Regions from separate parts of the Alkalihalobacterium sp. TH-98 genome, predicted to be linked through region 1. Evidence: riboswitches for the same ligand, from Rfam matches in the RefSeq annotation. Region 1 holds a riboswitch; the other holds the start of a gene.
What was found. A riboswitch is a leader RNA that binds a small molecule or an ion and turns the genes downstream of it on or off. The one in region 1 is predicted to bind cyclic di-GMP.
Positions count from the first base shown of each region.

Region 2: linked by a shared signal. The riboswitch ahead of AC2VNP_RS10295 (hypothetical protein) and the one ahead of AC2VNP_RS15605 (anti-repressor SinI family protein) in region 1 are both predicted to bind cyclic di-GMP.

Region 1 is NZ_JBYCKM010000044.1:107,546-111,798, reverse strand. Features, by position in the region: gene AC2VNP_RS15615 (class D sortase) at 1-543, shown strand, start outside; gene sigK (RNA polymerase sporulation sigma factor SigK) at 710-1,414, opposite strand; cyclic di-GMP riboswitch class I at 1,974-2,062, shown strand; gene AC2VNP_RS15605 (anti-repressor SinI family protein) at 2,094-2,285, shown strand; gene AC2VNP_RS15600 (anti-repressor SinI family protein) at 2,536-2,682, shown strand; gene AC2VNP_RS15595 (anti-repressor SinI family protein) at 3,146-3,268, shown strand; gene AC2VNP_RS15590 (helix-turn-helix domain-containing protein) at 3,350-3,685, shown strand; gene AC2VNP_RS15585 (helix-turn-helix domain-containing protein) at 3,727-3,960, opposite strand; gene AC2VNP_RS15580 (hypothetical protein) at 4,004-4,253, opposite strand, start outside.
Region 2 is NZ_JBYCKM010000026.1:162,560-166,812, reverse strand. Features, by position in the region: gene AC2VNP_RS10305 (class II aldolase/adducin family protein) at 1-759, shown strand, start outside; gene AC2VNP_RS10300 (hypothetical protein) at 1,139-1,900, opposite strand; gene AC2VNP_RS10295 (hypothetical protein) at 2,506-2,889, opposite strand; cyclic di-GMP riboswitch class I at 2,934-3,024, opposite strand; gene helD (RNA polymerase recycling motor HelD) at 3,083-4,253, opposite strand, start outside.

The DNA of each region.
Region 1 (4,253 bases):
GGACTAGGATTACTTCTGTTCGGTGGATACCAATATTGGCAAACACAGTCAGCTCAAAAAGCCAGTCTTACATCTGCTTATGAACTTCTCAAAACGTCAGAAACAGCGGATAACGTTCAACCTACCATCGACGACTTTAATCCTGAAGTGGGAGAAACCGTTGGAATATTATCGATACCTTCCATTCATGCAGAACTTCCAATCGTTGAAGGAACAGATGAAGATGAATTAGAAAAAGGTGTTGGTCACTACAAAGGAACAGCTTGGCCAACGCAAAACGATCAAATTGTCTTATCCGGGCACCGAGACACCGTGTTTCGTAGAATGGGCGAGCTTGAAATTGGGGATCGATTTATTATTAAACTTCCTTACGGGGAGTTTGTGTATGAAATTGAAAGTACGAAAATCGTGGATGCTGATGACCGAACGATTATAGGCTCAACAGCACCGCATGAAGTACTAGTTGTCACGACGTGTTATCCATTTTCTTATGTCGGCAGTGCACCGGACCGTTATATTATATATGCAAAACCGATTAATTAAACGTCAAAAGACAGCGTAAGAACGACTATTCTCACGCTGCCTTTCTTATATTTATATGGAAACTAGTATCATTTCGATATACTTTTGGAATGCATGTGAAAAACAATATGGAATTCAACTAAAAGGAAGTATGAGAAGTTACTCTTCTCATACTTCCTTTCTCATTCTATACCTGCCCGTTATTTCTCCGGTAAAATTCATGAAACAACTTCATTAAAGCTCTCTTTTCAATCCGAGAAACATAGCTTCTCGAAATGTTTAATTCTTTTGCAATTTCTCTTTGTGTTCTTTCCTTCATTAAGTCTAAGCCGAACCGCCCGACAATGACTTCTTTTTCTCGTTCATCTAGAACGTGGATGTAATCGTAAATTTGTTTCTTTTCCATTTTCAGTTGGATCGTGTCAACGATGTCATCGGTTTCTTCTTGAAGGACATCAATTAACGTAATTTCGTTTCCTTCCTTATCCGTTCCAATTGGATCATGGAGAGAAACATCTTTTTTTACTTTCTTTAACGCACGAAGGTGCATGAGGATTTCATTTTCAATACACCTTGCTGCATATGTCGCTAATTTCGTTCCTTTACCTTGCGAATAGCTCTCAATCGCCTTTATTAACCCAATCGTACCTATCGAGATCAAGTCTTCGGTATCCTCACGTGTATTTTCAAACTTTTTAACGATATGGGCAACCAATCGTAAATTATGTTCAATGAGGCGATTTCGAGCTTCTTCGTCTCCTTGCTCCATGAGCTGTAAGTACTTTTGCTCCTCTGCTTTCGAAAGCGGTTGCGGGAAGGCATTGTTTTTTACGTACGATACAAAAACAATGACTTCCTTAAAGAAATAGGTGATGGCTGCAAATAATGACACTTCCTCACCCCCATAAGGTTTGATATCTTATGTCTATGTAGGGATGGGCTCGGTTGTGTCTGTACACAAAAAATATGTGAAATTTTTTAAATATTACACTTTAAGAAACATATTTAACTTGATCTAATCACAAAAACAACTCTTTCAATGTAATACTTAAATAGTCAACATTTTTCTTCTATAAGATTAAAACATAATTACCTTTATAGAAAAATAAAACTTTCGTTAGTAAAATCTCGACATTATCTCCAATTATCTATTGCTATTTTACAATTTATTCCTGCTACATTTGGGCTATACCTTAAGGTTTATAAACTTCCAACTACGTAAAGAGGACTAAATAACTATAAAAATAACCTTTTCACTGTTTTCATATTGTTTAATAGGTTAATTATACCTATTTTGTGTTATAACATTGTCAAAATTCATTACTTTCTAAATTTTATTACATCGACACTCTTCAACACCACAAAATTTTCTCATCCTTTATACTACTAATGACAAGCCATAAGTCATATAAATTGTAAAAAAGTATGTTAATTATTAAAAAATAAAGTAATCAGTCAAAGGGCAAACCTATTGAAAGGTAGGGACGCAAAGTCACAGGTCTAAGGTTGAATTCTCAATGATGATGGCTGGACTACCTGAAATGCTTAATGTATTTTAGGAGGTAATGATTATGAAGAGTAGCGGGATATTAAACCTTGATCACGAATGGGTTGAATTAATGAAGGAAGCGAAAGATTTAGGTATGAATACAGATGAAGTGCGATCTTTTTTCTTGAAAACTGAAAAAACTGCAAAAACCATTCGCACATCAAGGACGTTCACGATTAACAAAAAGACCTCCTCTTTTTACGCTACGCTATAATATGAGAAAAGTGATATGAGATGAAACTTGTTCATCCCGTATCACTTTTTTTACAAACTGAACCTGCCTTACTAGAAAGTAATTAAAAAAGGGAAAATCTCTAAAAATACTATATAACGAACGTAAAGCGACTGATTCTGTCTATTTTTCACTATTTTTCTTCAATTACCTTATTTGATTATCTAATATCGTTCTATATAATGAACATTAAGAAGAATAAAATGGAGTATTAGGAAAAGGGAGAGATCGTATGAAACCTACTGAAATACCCTGCGAGGAAAGGCTGCTGGATTTAGAGTGGATTTTACTTATGAAAGATGCAAGAGAGATCGGACTTCAGCTAGATGATGTTAAAGCCTTTTTAGAGCAATGTAATCGCAATCAAGAAGAAAGGTAGCGCTATCATAAATTTTATGAGTATAGTCTTAAGTTAAATAGCTTAGTTTCCCAAGTCAAATTAGTTTTACTATAACCACTATTGAAATAGTGTAGGACTACCAAACTATAAATACCTTCTTTTGACCCATAAATGAACTGTAGAAATTCGGAAGTTTTTGTCTAAAAGTAAAGGTTGAATAGTTTTTTTTTCTAAGAGTATTCTTTACAAACACATTTACACTAAGTGTTACGCGCTCTAAATAAAATGTCGATTGGAAATTTATTGCAACTGTTACTATAAATATGACTTCAGTAACTAAAAGTTTTTCCTATTTTTTTATATGATGGTAATGGGTTAACTAATTGTAGTCGCAAATTCCCAACTATTTTATTAACTATTGATCGCCGTGTTTATATATAGACCTATTGCTATACTGACAGTAGACTGATATTACTGTGTACAGGAACTAGGAGGTAGAAGAATGAACACAAAGACCTGTGAGGCTTTGGACAAAGAATGGACAGCTTTAATAATTAAAGCTAAAGAATTAGGGTTTACGATTGAAGAAATTAAAGAATACCTTAACAAAACCGTTAAAACATGATCTCGCAGTTCTATTTACAGAACAAGCCTTAAACTGTTATAATTCCTATAAGTATACAGGTTGAGAGAGGAAACGATACAGATGATCGGAGAAACAGTCAAACGATTACGATTAGAAAAAGGCTTGTCTTTATCTGAATTAGCAGAATCCGCTGGTGTAGCAAAATCCTATTTAAGTTCTATAGAAAGAAACATCCAATCTAATCCCTCCATACAATTCCTAGAAAAAATTTCTTCGGTATTAGGTGTTAGTGTTGAAACACTATTAAACGAAAATAAAGAAAAGAAAACTGAGTTAGAATACGACCTCGATTCAGCTTGGGTGGAATTAGTTAAAGAAGCGATGGAGTCTGGTGTCTCAAAAGAACAGTTCCGTGAGTACTTAGAATTTAACAAGTGGCGTAAAAACAACAATTAATTGGAAGTTCAATATATTGAAAAAACAAACAATCCACCTCTCTACATGGAGGTGGATTGTTTGTCTTCTTCTTCCGAATTCATTACTTCTATTAAGTGAATTAGCTCAACACCAAGTGCTTGTGCCATCTTTTCCAAAACCGATAAACTCGGGTTCGTCTGTAAACCGCGCTCAATATAACTTAAATAGGACTTAGAAACACCTGACAATTCAGAGAGTCGATCTAAGGATAAACCTTTCTTTCTTCGCAGCTCCCTAATATTCCCCCCATTCATATTTACCTCACCCTTTTTATTTTGTCATTTTTATCGATATTCCTCAATTCGTCTTAAAATTCATTTCATAGTAATACTCTTTACTTTGAACATTTTTCACGCACGTTAAAATCATTCCGTATACTTCCATTGACTTTCCAAATATATTAAGAGTCGTTCGATAAATGACCTGCTCTGAAACTGGAAATTTTAAAGAACTAATAAATATAAGTGATGTTGTTGTGAACTCAAATACATTAACATAAGTACATTTCGAGTTGACTACGTTGTCTTTCACGAGATGTATCATTAAT
Region 2 (4,253 bases), on a different contig from region 1:
GAACAAGGCTGCTATCAAATTGAGTACAAACAAGGCGATGATGAATCAAGACTCTTCCAGAAAATATATGAACGCTTAGAGCCACTTGCTTCATCTCAACTTGTCATTGACAATGACTTTCACTTTGACTTACCAGAACCGTTATGGAACGGAGATGAAGTCAGTGTACAATTAAAACAATCTGGGAAGAAGCTCGATAAAATGGATCTTCTTCCTGCTCCATTCCCGATTGATGAATATTTAACACCACGAGATATGCGCCATTTACATAAATTATATGGTATTGGTGGTTTAAGCTACGGGAATTTAAGTGCAAGACAAGATGAGAACCACTTCTGGATGAGTGCTAGCGGCATTGATAAATCGAACATGAATACAATTGGACAAGACATTTTATTTATAAAAGGATATAACTCAAAAGACAATAAAATTGAAGTAAGTGTTCCACCTGAAGTAACACCAAAACGAGCTTCTGTTGACGCAATTGAACATTGGATGATTTATAAAGAACACCCTGAAGTTGGAGCGATCGTCCATATCCACGCATGGATGGACGGGATCACAGCAACGGAAATTAATTACCCATGCGGTACAGTTGAATTAGCCAAAACAGTCGCACAACTTGTTCGTGAATCAGAAAACCCTTCCCAAGCGGTCATCGGACTCAAAAATCATGGGCTTACGATTACTGGGACAAGCTTAGAGGATATATTTGAACGGATTGACGGTAAAATTAACCGCCAAGTACCAATGAATTAATGTGAAACCTATTGGTAACATCTAATTAGCCCCGACAATCCTATTGTTGTCGGGGCTCCACTACGTGATTATATGCAACTAAACACATCTTAACGGTAAAGAGGTGTGTTTAGTTTATAGATTTTGGGAACGGTAATTACAAAAATTCAATGAATTACACTTTCTGAGCCTCTTCTCCCTGTTACTGGTAATACCAGGGTCATATTCTCGTTTTCTGGCCCACACTCCAACCAGTATGAGTCCAGATTGCACTGTCGTAAGAGTTGAGGGAAGTCTCGCTGGCCGCTACTACTACCAAGCCCATCTACAAATGCTGTTTCTATCTAAAAAACATTAAGAGGCTGCCATAAAAGTGGGCAGCCTCTCTTCTTTCTACGATCTATTTTATTTCCTCAAGCTCTTCTTCATTTTTCCCAACTTCTTTAATTAACGCTTTATAGCCATTTCTCGTTAATTTAAACTCATTATCAACGTATCCTGACTTTTCTAAAGCTTGAATGATGTCATCTGATAATGATGAGCGAATTTCATCTAGCGCCCAATTCAAGTCATAAATCGATCCATTGAGGACAGAATCCTTATCCAGTGAAGCAGCGATTTCTTTGATCGGATCGACCTTTATGAAATACTTCTTTGTTTCAAGTACAGCTTGGTGGATTTTGTTTTTCGCATTATTAATTTCTTGCATAATCGTTGATATTTCGTTATCTTTTTGTTTAATTTGTTGACGATACTTTTGTTTTTCTAAATCGCTTAATTCAGCTTTTGTAAAAAGCTCTTCGAGTAACATCGTTCGATCTAAATCTACTTTTTCTAAATCACTTTGTTTCTTTGCAACTTCAGACTTTGTTAACTCCACATCTTCAGATTTTTCGTCTTCAACCTGCTTAGTTTTCACATTGTTTGCTTCTTCACTTTGGTTAGTAACTAACGGAGTTCTTATTCGATTAATAGAAACCGCAAGAGTCATTAACAACACCATAACAAATAATCTAAAAATAATATCATTAAACAAAGCTCCTATGAAAAGTGCTACTCCTAAACATCCAATAACAATTATAAACGCCCAATCTTTTGACGAGTTTGGTTTTTTTAATGCTTGAAGTAACGACGAAGATTGCTGTTTTGATCTATATTCCATCTTCTTTCTCCTTTATTTACTTTTTAATTGCAACATCATTTGAAAAATATCCTATTTTGAGTATATCAATAAAATTTAAGTTTGCCAGACTTCAATTGTGTCAACTTATTATAGAGTAAGGAAATCATACTGTAATGAGTAGTCTTTACTATTCTCTTCTACAAATACCTTATATTAAAAAAGATAAAGCTATTACAAAAATGGATAAATGGTATAAAAGATCCAATATATTTGTTCTCCTATAGGATTTTAGCATATTAAGAGAAACATAACCTGAACGAATGACGATAATAACCAGAGCAATCGTAATTAAAATGGACGGGATCATCTCGCAACACCTCCAAGTTGTTAAGTCATTCATGTATATGATCAAAGATTTCGTCATACGACTCTTTTTTTATTGACAACTTCGTACAAACAATTCCAATATTAAAGCACCTGAACTTCAAGAACAGTTTAATCAAAGCATCTCCACTCTAAAAAAAAAGACGCAACATGTAAGACAGCTTCACATGTTACGACCTTCAAAATAAGATTTTTCCATTTACTTCATATATACATCTCTCTAAACTTACCTATTAAATGGGTCTCTTCATGTCCCTCACCTATAAAAAATCAAGAACGTACGTACCGTCGCGACCATTAAGATAAGGATTAATATGACCGCCAAATTTATACTTGTATCCACGGTATTGCAGAAGCGACGGGGAGATTTCATTCGATCTTTCCGTAAACTCGATTCCTTGAAACCCCTTTTCATTGGCGATCTCTTCTAGAATAACTACTAATCTGTCCAATTGATATTTAGACATAGCTTTTTTACATTCCAATAAAACGACCAAACGTTTACTACGTCCAGGTCCAGGTCGAATCGTCAACTTACATTCTACAAAATTTAAATAGAGACAAACTAAATCCTCGGTATAACCAGCATAGTTTAAAATCTTGTTCAATTCACTGAAATCTTCCAATTTAATTCGAACAAACAAAATACTACTTCCTCCTTATTTACTAAACCGCACGGAGGTCCATATTCGGCAACTGGCTAGCATAGTTAATTAACATTAACTGAAGCCCCTATAGTTTTGCGTCATCACTTTTCAATGATTTTGCCCTTTCGTACGATTGTTTTATATCATTACTATCTTAACAGCATTTTCAGAATACTGAAACCAAAAAGGTCTAATTTTCATTTCTGTATGTCTCTTTTGGAACTTTATCGAGAAATTGACTCAGTTCCCCTTTATAAAAAAGGTCTAGTGAATGCATCGCCCTTGTACACGCGGTATAAAATAAATTCCGTTCACTATCCTCGTGGTATTTTGAGTTTGAAGCATCGTAAATAATAACGGCATCAAACTCGACTCCTTTTGATAAATAAGAGGGGATTACTAGTACCCCGGCTTCATAACCTGTCGATTGTTTTGTTATCATTCGAAGAGGTAGTAATTCTTTTAAATGTTCGTATACATTCTCTGTTTCCTCAGCCGTTTTACAAATAATTGCAATCGTTTCATGTCCATTGGCTTGAAGTGTTTCAATTCTCTTCCCTATTTTTGAATGGAGTTCATTTTCATCTTCAGCTAATTGAACCGATGGCTTTTCACCTTGTCGATTAAAAGGATCAATATTTGCACCGATAATCCCCTTCGTAAACTCGACGATTTGATACGTCGAACGATAACTGCGTGTCAGCTGATATTGCTCCATATCATCTTCTTGAAACAAATAACGTAACGCTTCAAAACTATTGACGGAAGAATGGGCATAAATGGACTGATTTAAGTCACCAAGCACAGTCATTTTTGCACGTGGAAATAAGCTTTTTATGAACGCAAATTGAAACGGCGAATAATCTTGTGCTTCGTCAATAAACACATGACGAATCGACGTATTCACCTGAAGACCCTCGAGCCGACCTTTTAAATAAAGAAGAGGTGTCGCATCCTCATATCGAAGATGGTTTTGTTCTATATTTTCAGTTGTTGAGACGCATATATCAGCCCACTCTTTCGGTAATTGATCCGAATACCCGTTTACATACTCTGCTTTTCTAAACAATTGGATATACGTTGCTTTCACATCAACAAACTGTAGATTTTCAATATACCTTCTAATTTTCTTCAAGCGTTTTTTCACAATGATCGCAGCAAGTATTTGTTGTTCTCGGTCAAAATCATAAAATTCATCGTTGTTTTGATTGTTTTTTTGGAGCTTATGGTAGGCTTTTAAATAGGCTTCCTTATCTAACAGCTCCATTTCACGTTCAACCCACTCTTCTTTTCGTTGCTGAAGCTCAAACGTTCGTAACTCCTTTAATAACCATTCTGAGGTTAAATTCATTCGATTAGGT